DNA from 2 places in the Micrococcus sp. 093350064-1 genome. Region 1 is predicted to be linked to the other one. Evidence: predicted binding sites of a transcription regulator. Region 1 holds the regulator's gene; the other holds the start of a gene.
What was found. Region 1 encodes HrcA, which represses chaperone genes, less so after heat shock. Its sites were predicted from a motif close to TTNGCACTCGNNNNNNNCGAGTGCNAA; they were not measured.

Region 1 (4,409 bases):
GCCCCGGACCACGTGAGCGCGTACTCGCTGATCGTGGAGGAGGGCACCAAGCTCGGGGCCCAGGTGGCCCGCGGCGAGGTGGCGGACGTGGACCCCGACGACCAGGCGGACAAGTACCTGCTCGCCGAGGAGCTGCTCGGCGCCGCCGGCTACCGCTGGTACGAGGTGTCCAACTGGGCGCGCGACCCGCAGGGCTCCGGGGTCCACCGCGCGCGGCACAACGTGGCGTACTGGGAGGACCAGGACTGGTGGGGGATCGGCCCGGGAGCGCACTCGCACCTCGCCGGCGTCCGGTTCTGGAACGCCAAGCACCCCGCCGCCTACGCGCAACGGCTGGCCACGGGGGTCACCCCCGCCGTCGGCCGCGAGCGGCCCGACGCCGACGCGCGGCGACTCGAGCGCATCATGCTCGCGGTGCGCACGGTGGACGGGCTCCCGACCGCGGAGCTCGTCTCGGAGACGCCGGGGGAGGCCGCGCGGATCCGCGGGGCGATCGCCGAACTCATCGCCGCGGGCCTGCTGGACGGGCGTGCCGCCGTCGACGGGCGCATCATCCCCACGCTCGAGGGGCGGCTGCGCAACGACGCGATCGTCCGGGCGCTGGCCGGCTTCTGACCGGCCGGCCCCGGGTCAGCGCAGGATGCGCAGGTTGAACGGGTACCGGAACGGACGGCCCTTGGACACGTGCGAGGCGCCCATCACGCCGTAGACCGCCATGGCGGCCCACGTGAGCGCGCCGAGGATCGCGAAGATCGGGCCGACCACCGGCAGCAGGGACAGGAAGAAGAACAGGAGCGTGATGAGCGTGGGCGGCCCGGAGAAGTTCAGGGCCTCGCGCGACTCCTGCGAGGTGAACGGGCCGCGGTCGCGGTAGAGCAGCCACACGACCAGCGGGCCGAGCACGCCGAACGCCAGACTGAGGTGGGCCAGCGCCGCGCGGTCACGGTCCTGCTTCGCCGTGAGCGGGGCGCCGCGGCCGCCGGCCGAGACGAGCCAGGCGGGCGGGCCGTGGCCGGTGCGGCCGGCGTCGGGCTGCGCGCGGGTGTTCACGAGGGGCTCCTCCTGGATCGCGGGACCCGCGCGCCGGGGACCGGGCGCAGGGCATGGGCCAGCATAGCGCGGGCGGGCGGTGGCCGCGCCGAGATCAGTGCTCGGGTGCTGCGGTGAGGAAGTCGATGAGCTCCTCCACGCGGCCCAGCAGGGACGGCTCGAGGTCCGCGTACGTGGTGACGTGGGAGAGCAGCCGCTTCCACCCCAGCCCCGTGGCCTCCTTGCTCCCGTGCGGCCAGCCCAGTCCCCGCAGGATCCCCGTCTTCCAGTCCTGCCCCTTCGGCACGACGGGCCACGCGGGGATGCCGAGGACGGAGGGCTTGATGACCTGCCAGACGTCCACGTAGGGGTGGCCGAGGATGAGCACGTTGCCCGCGGCCCCCGGCACGCGCATGGCCTCGGCCGCGAGGCGCTCCTCCTTGGACCCGGTGACGAGGTGGTCCACGAGGATCCCGAGCCGGCGCCGCGGGCCGGGGGCGAACGTGCGGATCGCCCCGGCGAGGTCGTCCACGCCGTGCAGGGGCTCCACGACGATGCCCTCGAGGCGCAGGTCCTCGCCCCACACCTTCTCCACCAGCTCGGCGTCGTGCACGCCCTCCACCCAGATGCGTGAGGCGCGGGCGGTGCGGGCGCGCGCCCCCTCGACCCGTCGCGAGCCGGAGGCGGTGCGGGCCGGCGCCGCCGGGGCCGCGGCGGTCGGGGGGACCAGGGTCACGGGCTCGCCGTCGATCCAGAAGCCGCCGCCGAGGGGGAAGCCGCGGCGCACGCCGCGGTGGTCCTCCAGGACCACCACGTGCACGCCGCCGGAGCGCTCGATGCCGATCACGGCCCCGGTGAACCCGGAGGCCACGTCCTCGACCACCGTGCCGGGGGCGGCGGGCACATCGGGGACGGTCCGGGCGGGGCGGCGCGTCAGGTCGTCGTGGCCCGCGGGGCCCCAGCTGCTCCAGTCCATGGGAGAGCACGGTAGCAACGGGGCCGGGCGATCACCGTGAGCGAAGCCGTGCGGACCGGTCGGGTGGTCCACCCGGGTCGGACGGTAGCATTGGCACTTGACCCGCCGGAGTGCCAGTCAGGGGCACCTCCGGGGTCGCCCCGGATCCCGACGGACCAGAGGAGGACCGAGATGTCGGAGCAGCCCCGCCGCCTGCAGGTGCTCCAGGCGATCGTGGAGGACTACGTGGCGCTGCGCGAGCCCGTGGGCTCCAAGGCGCTCGTGGAACGGCACGCCCTGGGCGTGTCCTCCGCGACCGTGCGCAACGACATGGCGGCGCTCGAGGAGGAGGGCCTCATCGTGGCCCCGCACACCTCCGCCGGGCGCGTCCCCACGGACAAGGGCTACCGCGTGTTCGTCGACCGCCTCTCCGAGGTGAAGCCGCTGTCCCCGGCCGAGCGCCGGGCCGTGAGCACCCTGCTGGACCCGGAGACGGACACCGAGCACATGATGGAGTCCACGGTGCGCCTCCTGGCCCAGCTGACCCAGCAGGTCGCCGTCGCGCAGTTCCCCCACGAGGACGGCTCCACGATCCGCCACCTCGAACTGGTCTCCCTCACGCCCACGCGCCTGCTCGTGGTCCTCATCCTGTCCACGGGACGGGTGGACCAGCGGCACGCCGTCCTGGACCGGCCGGTCGACGAGGCGGAGCTGTCCGTGCTCCGCGGCCTCCTGCTGGACGCCCTGCTGGGGCTCGGTCCGGTGCAGGCGGCCGCCGTGATGGACGACGTCGTCACCCGGGTCCGCCCGGAGCACCGGCCGGCCGCGGCCCTCGTGGCCGCGGCCGTCCAGGACCTGCTCGAGGCCGGCCGGCAGGACCGCATCGTCCTGGCCGGCACCGCCAACCTGGCCCGCTCCCCGGGGGACTTCGGCGCGTCCATCGGGCCGATCCTGGAGGCGCTCGAGGAGCAGGTGGTGCTGCTGCGCCTGCTCACGGAGATGGAGCAGGACGCCCACGGGGTGTCCGTGCGGATCGGCTCCGAGAACGCCGGATCGCTCGCGGACACCTCGGTGGTCGCGGCCGCCTACGGCCCCGGCGCCGTGGCGAAGCTCGGCGTCATCGGTCCGACCCGGATGGACTATCCGGGCACCATGGCCGCCGTCCGGGCGATCGCCCGCTATCTCTCCCGCATCCTGACCACCTGACGTGCCTCCGCGCGTCCTGGCGGGCCCCGTCCCGCACCGCCCCACGTCCCGCTCGCCCCGAGAGGAATCCCCACCGTGACCGACCACTACGAGACGCTCGGCGTCAGCCGTGACGCCAGCACCGAGGAGATCCGCCGCGCCTACCGCAAGCTCGCGCGCACCCACCACCCGGACGTCAACCCCGACCCGGAGGCGGCCGAGCAGTTCAAGCGCATCTCCCACGCCTATGAGGTGCTCTCGGACGAGGACCGGCGTCGGGCCTACGACACGACGGGCAATGAGAACGGCCAGGCCGGCTTCCCGGGCGGCTTCGGTGGGGCGGGCGGCTTCGGGGGCTTCGCCGACATCTTCGAGACCTTCATGAACGCGGCCGGCCAGGGCGGCCGCGGTGGCCCCGCCAGCCGCGCCCGCCGCGGCCAGGACGCGCTGGTGATCGCGCGGATCGACCTGCGCGACGCGGTCTTCGGCGGCGAGCAGACCATTGAGCTGGACACGGCCGTGCGCTGCGAGCGGTGCGGGGGCTCGTGCTGCGAGCCCGGCACCCAGCCGGAGACCTGCCAGACCTGTCAGGGCCACGGCATGATCCAGCGCCCCGTGCGGTCGCTGCTGGGCACCGTCATGGCCACCGAGGCCTGCCCCGCCTGCCAGGGGTTCGGCACCGTCATCCCGACGCCCTGCCACGAGTGCGACGGGCAGGGCCGCGTCCGCACCCGGACGTCGCTGACCCTGCGCATCCCCGCGGGCGTGGACGACGGCACCCGCATCCACCTCGCCGGCCGCGGCGAGGCCGGCCCGGGCGGCGGCCCGAACGGCGACCTCTACGTGGAGATCGCGGTCCGCCCGGACGAGACCTTCCGCCGCGAGGGCGACCACCTGGCCACCACCGTGACCGTCCCCATGGCGGCCGCGGCCCTGGGCACCACCGTCACGCTGGACACCCTGGACGGCAAGCAGTCCGTCAGCCTGGACCCGGGTGTGCAGTCCGGCCACGTCGAGGTCCTCCAGGGCCTGGGCGTCGGCCGCCTGCGCGGGCAGGGCCGTGGTGACCTCAAGGTGGACGTGGTGGTCACCACGCCCACCGACCTGGACGACGAGCAGCGCCAGCTCCTGGAGCGCCTGGCGGAGGTGCGCGGCGAGGAGGTCGTGCACGGCGCACCCCAGGCCAGGGGCATGTTCGCCCGGCTGCGGGAGAACCTGAGGAACCTGTGACCGCCCCCCT
Region 2 (4,409 bases), on a different contig from region 1:
CGCCGCCTCGGGGCTGCGCGTGCCCGCCCGGAGCCGCGCCGAGAAGCGGGACGTGGTCCTCGCCCGGCGCTGGGCGCGGCTGTTCGAGGGCACGGCGGCGAGCCCAGATGCGGTGACGACGGCGGGTCGCGACCTGCTGGCCCGCTGGACGGAGCCGCATCGGCACTACCACGACCCGGCCCACCTGCTCGCGGTGCTCGAGTCCGTGGACCTGCTCGAGCGGGCGGGGGCGGAGACCGGACCGGATCCGCGTGCGGTCCGCCTGGCCGCGTGGTTCCACGACGCCGTCTACGCCGGGGACCCCACCGCGCCCGCCGGCCAGGACGAGGCGGACTCGGCCGCCCTGGCCCGGGACGTGCTCACCGATCCGCGGCTGGCCGTGCCGGCCGACGTCGTCGACGAGGTGGCACGCCTGGTGCTGCTCACCGCCGCCCACGACCCGGCCCCGCACGACGCGGCCGGGGCGGTGTTCTCGGACGCGGACCTCGAGGTCCTCGGCCGCTCCCCCGAGGCCTACGCCCGCTACGTGGCCGCGGTGCGGCGGGACTACGCGCACGTGTCCGACGCGGACTGGGCCCGCGGTCGCGGCGCGGTGCTGGACGCCCTGCTGGGCGCCGAGCGGCTGTATCGGACCGCGCCCGGCCGAGCGCGCTGGGAGGCCGCCGCCCGCCGCAATCTGGCGGCGGAACGAGCCGCGCTGTCGGCCTGAGCGGGGCGCCTCGGTGCTGGCCCGGAACGCGGCGAGGCCCGCCTCCCCGGACGGGGAGACGGGCCTCGCAGGCTGGGCGTCCGAACGGGTCGGGCCGGCTCAGCGGCTGATCACATCATGCCGCCCATGCCGCCCATCGGGTCCATGCCCTCGGCGCCGGCGGCGGCCTTCTCGGGCTTGTCCGCGACGACGGCCTCGGTGGTCAGGAACAGGCCCGCGATGGACGCGGCGTTCTGCAGGGCCGAGCGGGTCACCTTCACCGGGTCGTTGATGCCGGCGGCCAGCAGGTCCTCGTACTCGCCGGTGGCGGCGTTCAGGCCGTGGCCGTCGTCGAGGGTCTTGACCTTGTCCGCCACGACGCCGGGCTCCAGGCCCGCGTTGAAGGCGATCTGCTTCAGCGGGGCCTCGATGGCGACCTTGACGATGTTCGCGCCGGTGGCCTCGTCGCCCTCGAGCTGCAGGCCGCCGAACGCCTTGGCGCCGGCCTGGATCAGGGCCACGCCGCCGCCGGCGACGATGCCCTCCTCCACCGCGGCCTTGGCGTTGCGCACGGCGTCCTCGATGCGGTGCTTGCGCTCCTTGAGCTCCACCTCGGTGGCCGCGCCGGCCTTGATGACGGCCACGCCGCCGGCCAGCTTGGCGAGGCGCTCCTGCAGCTTCTCGCGGTCGTAGTCCGAGTCGGTGTTCTCGATCTCGGAGCGGATCTGTGCCACGCGGCCGGCGATCTGCTCGGCGTCGCCGGCACCCTCCACGATGGTGGTCTCGTCCTTGGTGATGACCACCTTGCGGGCGGAGCCCAGCAGGTCGAGGGTGGCGTTCTCCAGGGACAGGCCCACCTCGGAGGAGATGACCTGGCCGCCGGTGAGGATGGCGATGTCGGCGAGCATGGCCTTGCGGCGGTCACCGAAGCCCGGGGCCTTCACGGCCACGGACTTGAAGGTGCCGCGGATCTTGTTGACCACGAGGGTGGCCAGGGCCTCGCCCTCGACGTCCTCGGCGATGATCAGCAGCGGCTTGCCCGACTGCATGACCTTCTCGAGGATCGCCACCATGTCCTTCACGGAGGAGATCTTCGAGTTGACGATGAGGATGTAGGGATCCTCGAGGACGGCCTCCTGGCGGTCCGCGTCGGTCACGAAGTAACCGGAGATGTAGCCCTTGTCGAAGCGCATGCCCTCGGTGAGCTCGAGCTCGAGGCCGAAGGTGTTGGACTCCTCGACGGTGATGACGCCCTCCTTGCCGACCTTGTCCAGGGCCTCGGCGATGAGGGAGCCGATCTGCTTGTCCGCGGCGGAGATCGAGGCGGTGGCCGCGATCTGGTCCTTGGTCTCGATCTCGCGGGAGGCGGAGAGCAGCTCAGAGGTGACGGCCTCCACGGCCTTCTCGATGCCGCGCTTCAGGGACAGCGGGTCGGCGCCCGCGGCCACGTTGCGCAGGCCCTCGCGGACCAGCGCCTGGGCCAGCACGGTGGCGGTGGTGGTGCCGTCGCCGGCGACGTCGTCGGTCTTCTTGGCGACCTCCTTGACGAGCTCCGCGCCGATCTTCTCGTACGGGTCCTCGAGCTCGATCTCCTTGGCGATGGAGACGCCGTCGTTGGTGATGGTGGGGGCGCCCCACTTCTTCTCCAGCACCACGTTGCGGCCGCGGGGGCCGAGGGTCACCTTCACGGCGTCGGCCAGGGTGTTCAGGCCCTTCTCCAGGCCGCGGCGGGCCTCTTCGTCGAATGCGATGGTCTTGGCCATGTGCAGGTCCTTTCTGTACGTCGGCTTCCTACTTCTGGTGGCTGACCCGCGCCGATGCCCGCGACGGACGGCCCCTGGGGGCCTCATCGGTGGACAGGTCCTCCTCCACGGCGCCGGACCGACCGGGGTACGGCTGGCAGTCGCGCCTTCGGAGTGCTAACCCCATTATGAGCACTCGCACCGGGAGAGTGCAAAGGGTCCGCGGTGCGGGAGCCCGCTCTTCCGCGGACGGCGGACGGCCCCCGGCAGAACGCCTCGGGAGGCGCCCCGCCGGGGGGCCGGGAAGGGTGCGCGTCCGGCACGGCCGCACGGCGGGCGGGTCAGCCGGTGACGACCACCGCGACGCCGTTCACCTGCAGGTTCGGGGTCTGCATGACCGGGAAGCCGAGCTCCTTGCCGACCGCCTCGGCGGCGGCCTTGTTGGCCGAGCCGTTGTACAGGACGGTGGAGGACTGGATGCCGTAGCCGCTCCAGTTCTTCGCGTCCACCGAGGTGTAGCCGGCGCTCGTGAGCCGCTGCGCGTAGGAGGCGGCGAGGCCCTGGGTACGGGTCGCGTTGTACACGGTGACGTGGGTGCCGCGCACGGCCGCGGACTGCGCGGCCGCACGAGAGCTCGACGCGGCCGCGGACTGCGAGCGCGAGGCGTCCGCCGCGGCGGCCGAACGGGACGCGGCGGCGCGCGAGGACTCCGCCGCCTGGGCGGCCGAACGGGACGCGGCGGCGCGCGAGGACTCCGCCGCCTGGGCGGCCGCCGCCGACCGAGACGCCTCTGCGGACTGCGCGGCGGCCTCGGAACGCGAGGCCTCCGCCGCCTGTGCCGCGGCGGCGGCACGGGACGACTCGGCGGCCTCGGCGGCCTCGGCGGCGGCTCGAGAGGACTCGGCGGCCTCGGCGGCGGCCGCCTCCTGCGCCGCCCGCGAGGACTCGGCCGCGGCCGCGGAACGGGACGCCTCCGCCGCGTCCTCGGACGGGGTGGGGGACTCGGTCGCGGGTGCAGTCGACGCCGACGCGGAGGACGCCGAGGAGGACTCGGACGACGCCGACGCCGACGCCGACGTCGACGTCTCGGCCGCCGGGGCCGTCGTCGAGCTCTCGGCGGCGACGGGCTCCGAGCGGTCACCGGTGAGCCACGGCAGGACGACGCCCACGAACAGGCCGGCGAGCAGGACGAGGCCGGCCACCCAGAGCAGCGGGCTCAGGCGGCGACCCCCGCCCGTGGCGGTCGCGCCGGCGGCGGCGAAGGACTCGCGGTGCGCGCCGCGCTGGTCCGTGTACTCGGGGACCTCGTCGAAGCGGTCGGGCTGGTAGGCCATGGGTCAGTTCTCCTGGCGGGAAGCGGGCGTGGACGGCGCCGGATCCGCGGGTCCCCTCCGGGCCCGGCTGCGGGTGCCGCGCTTGCGCAGCAGCCGCGTGACCAGCAGGGGTCGGTAGGCCAGGGCGGCCTCACGGTCCAGCAGTCCGTTCAACACCTGATAATAGGCGGTCGGAGACAGCCCCAGACGCTCACGGACGGCGTGGTCCTTGGCCCCGCCGTACCGCCAGGTGTCGGCCTCCAGGTCCAGGACCGCACGCTCCAGGTCCGTCAGCTCGTCCCGCCGCGCCCCCGCGCGGGCACCCTCGTCCGGGGCCGGATCGGGCGAGACGGGCGTGGGGTGGGACATGGCGGCCACTGTACCCACCCGGTCTACCCTCGGGGCATGGAGTTCATCGCGCCCCTGGATCCGGGCTGGGAGGCGGCCCTCGCCCCGCAGGCCGCCGCGTTCGAGCAGGTCGGAGAGCGGCTGCGGGTCCGCCGGGCGGCCGGAGAGCAGGTGCTGCCGGCACCGGAGCACATCCTGCGGGCGTTCCGTCAGCCGTTCGCGGACGTCCGCGTCCTCGTGCTGGGCCAGGACCCCTACCCGACGCCGGGCCATCCGATCGGCCTGAGCTTCGCGGTGGACCGCCACGTGCGGCCGCTG

Region 2: a site for HrcA is predicted at 2,585-2,611, ahead of groL (chaperonin GroEL). Genes of this name have one in related genera too.

Annotation. Positions count from the first base shown of each region.
Region 1 is NZ_JBSEYU010000003.1:170,507-174,915, reverse strand. Features, by position in the region: gene hemW (radical SAM family heme chaperone HemW) at 1-615, shown strand, start outside; gene ACUW6W_RS04695 (DUF4870 domain-containing protein) at 631-1,050, opposite strand; gene ACUW6W_RS04690 (DUF3097 family protein) at 1,145-2,005, opposite strand; gene hrcA (heat-inducible transcriptional repressor HrcA) at 2,177-3,190, shown strand; gene dnaJ (molecular chaperone DnaJ) at 3,266-4,399, shown strand; gene ACUW6W_RS04675 (16S rRNA (uracil(1498)-N(3))-methyltransferase) at 4,396-4,409, shown strand, end outside.
Region 2 is NZ_JBSEYU010000012.1:17,407-21,815, forward strand. Features, by position in the region: gene ACUW6W_RS10780 (DUF4031 domain-containing protein) at 1-709, shown strand, start outside; gene groL (chaperonin GroEL) at 820-2,451, opposite strand; gene ACUW6W_RS10790 (LytR C-terminal domain-containing protein) at 2,772-3,764, opposite strand; gene ACUW6W_RS10795 (DUF3263 domain-containing protein) at 3,768-4,112, opposite strand; gene ACUW6W_RS10800 (uracil-DNA glycosylase) at 4,149-4,409, shown strand, end outside.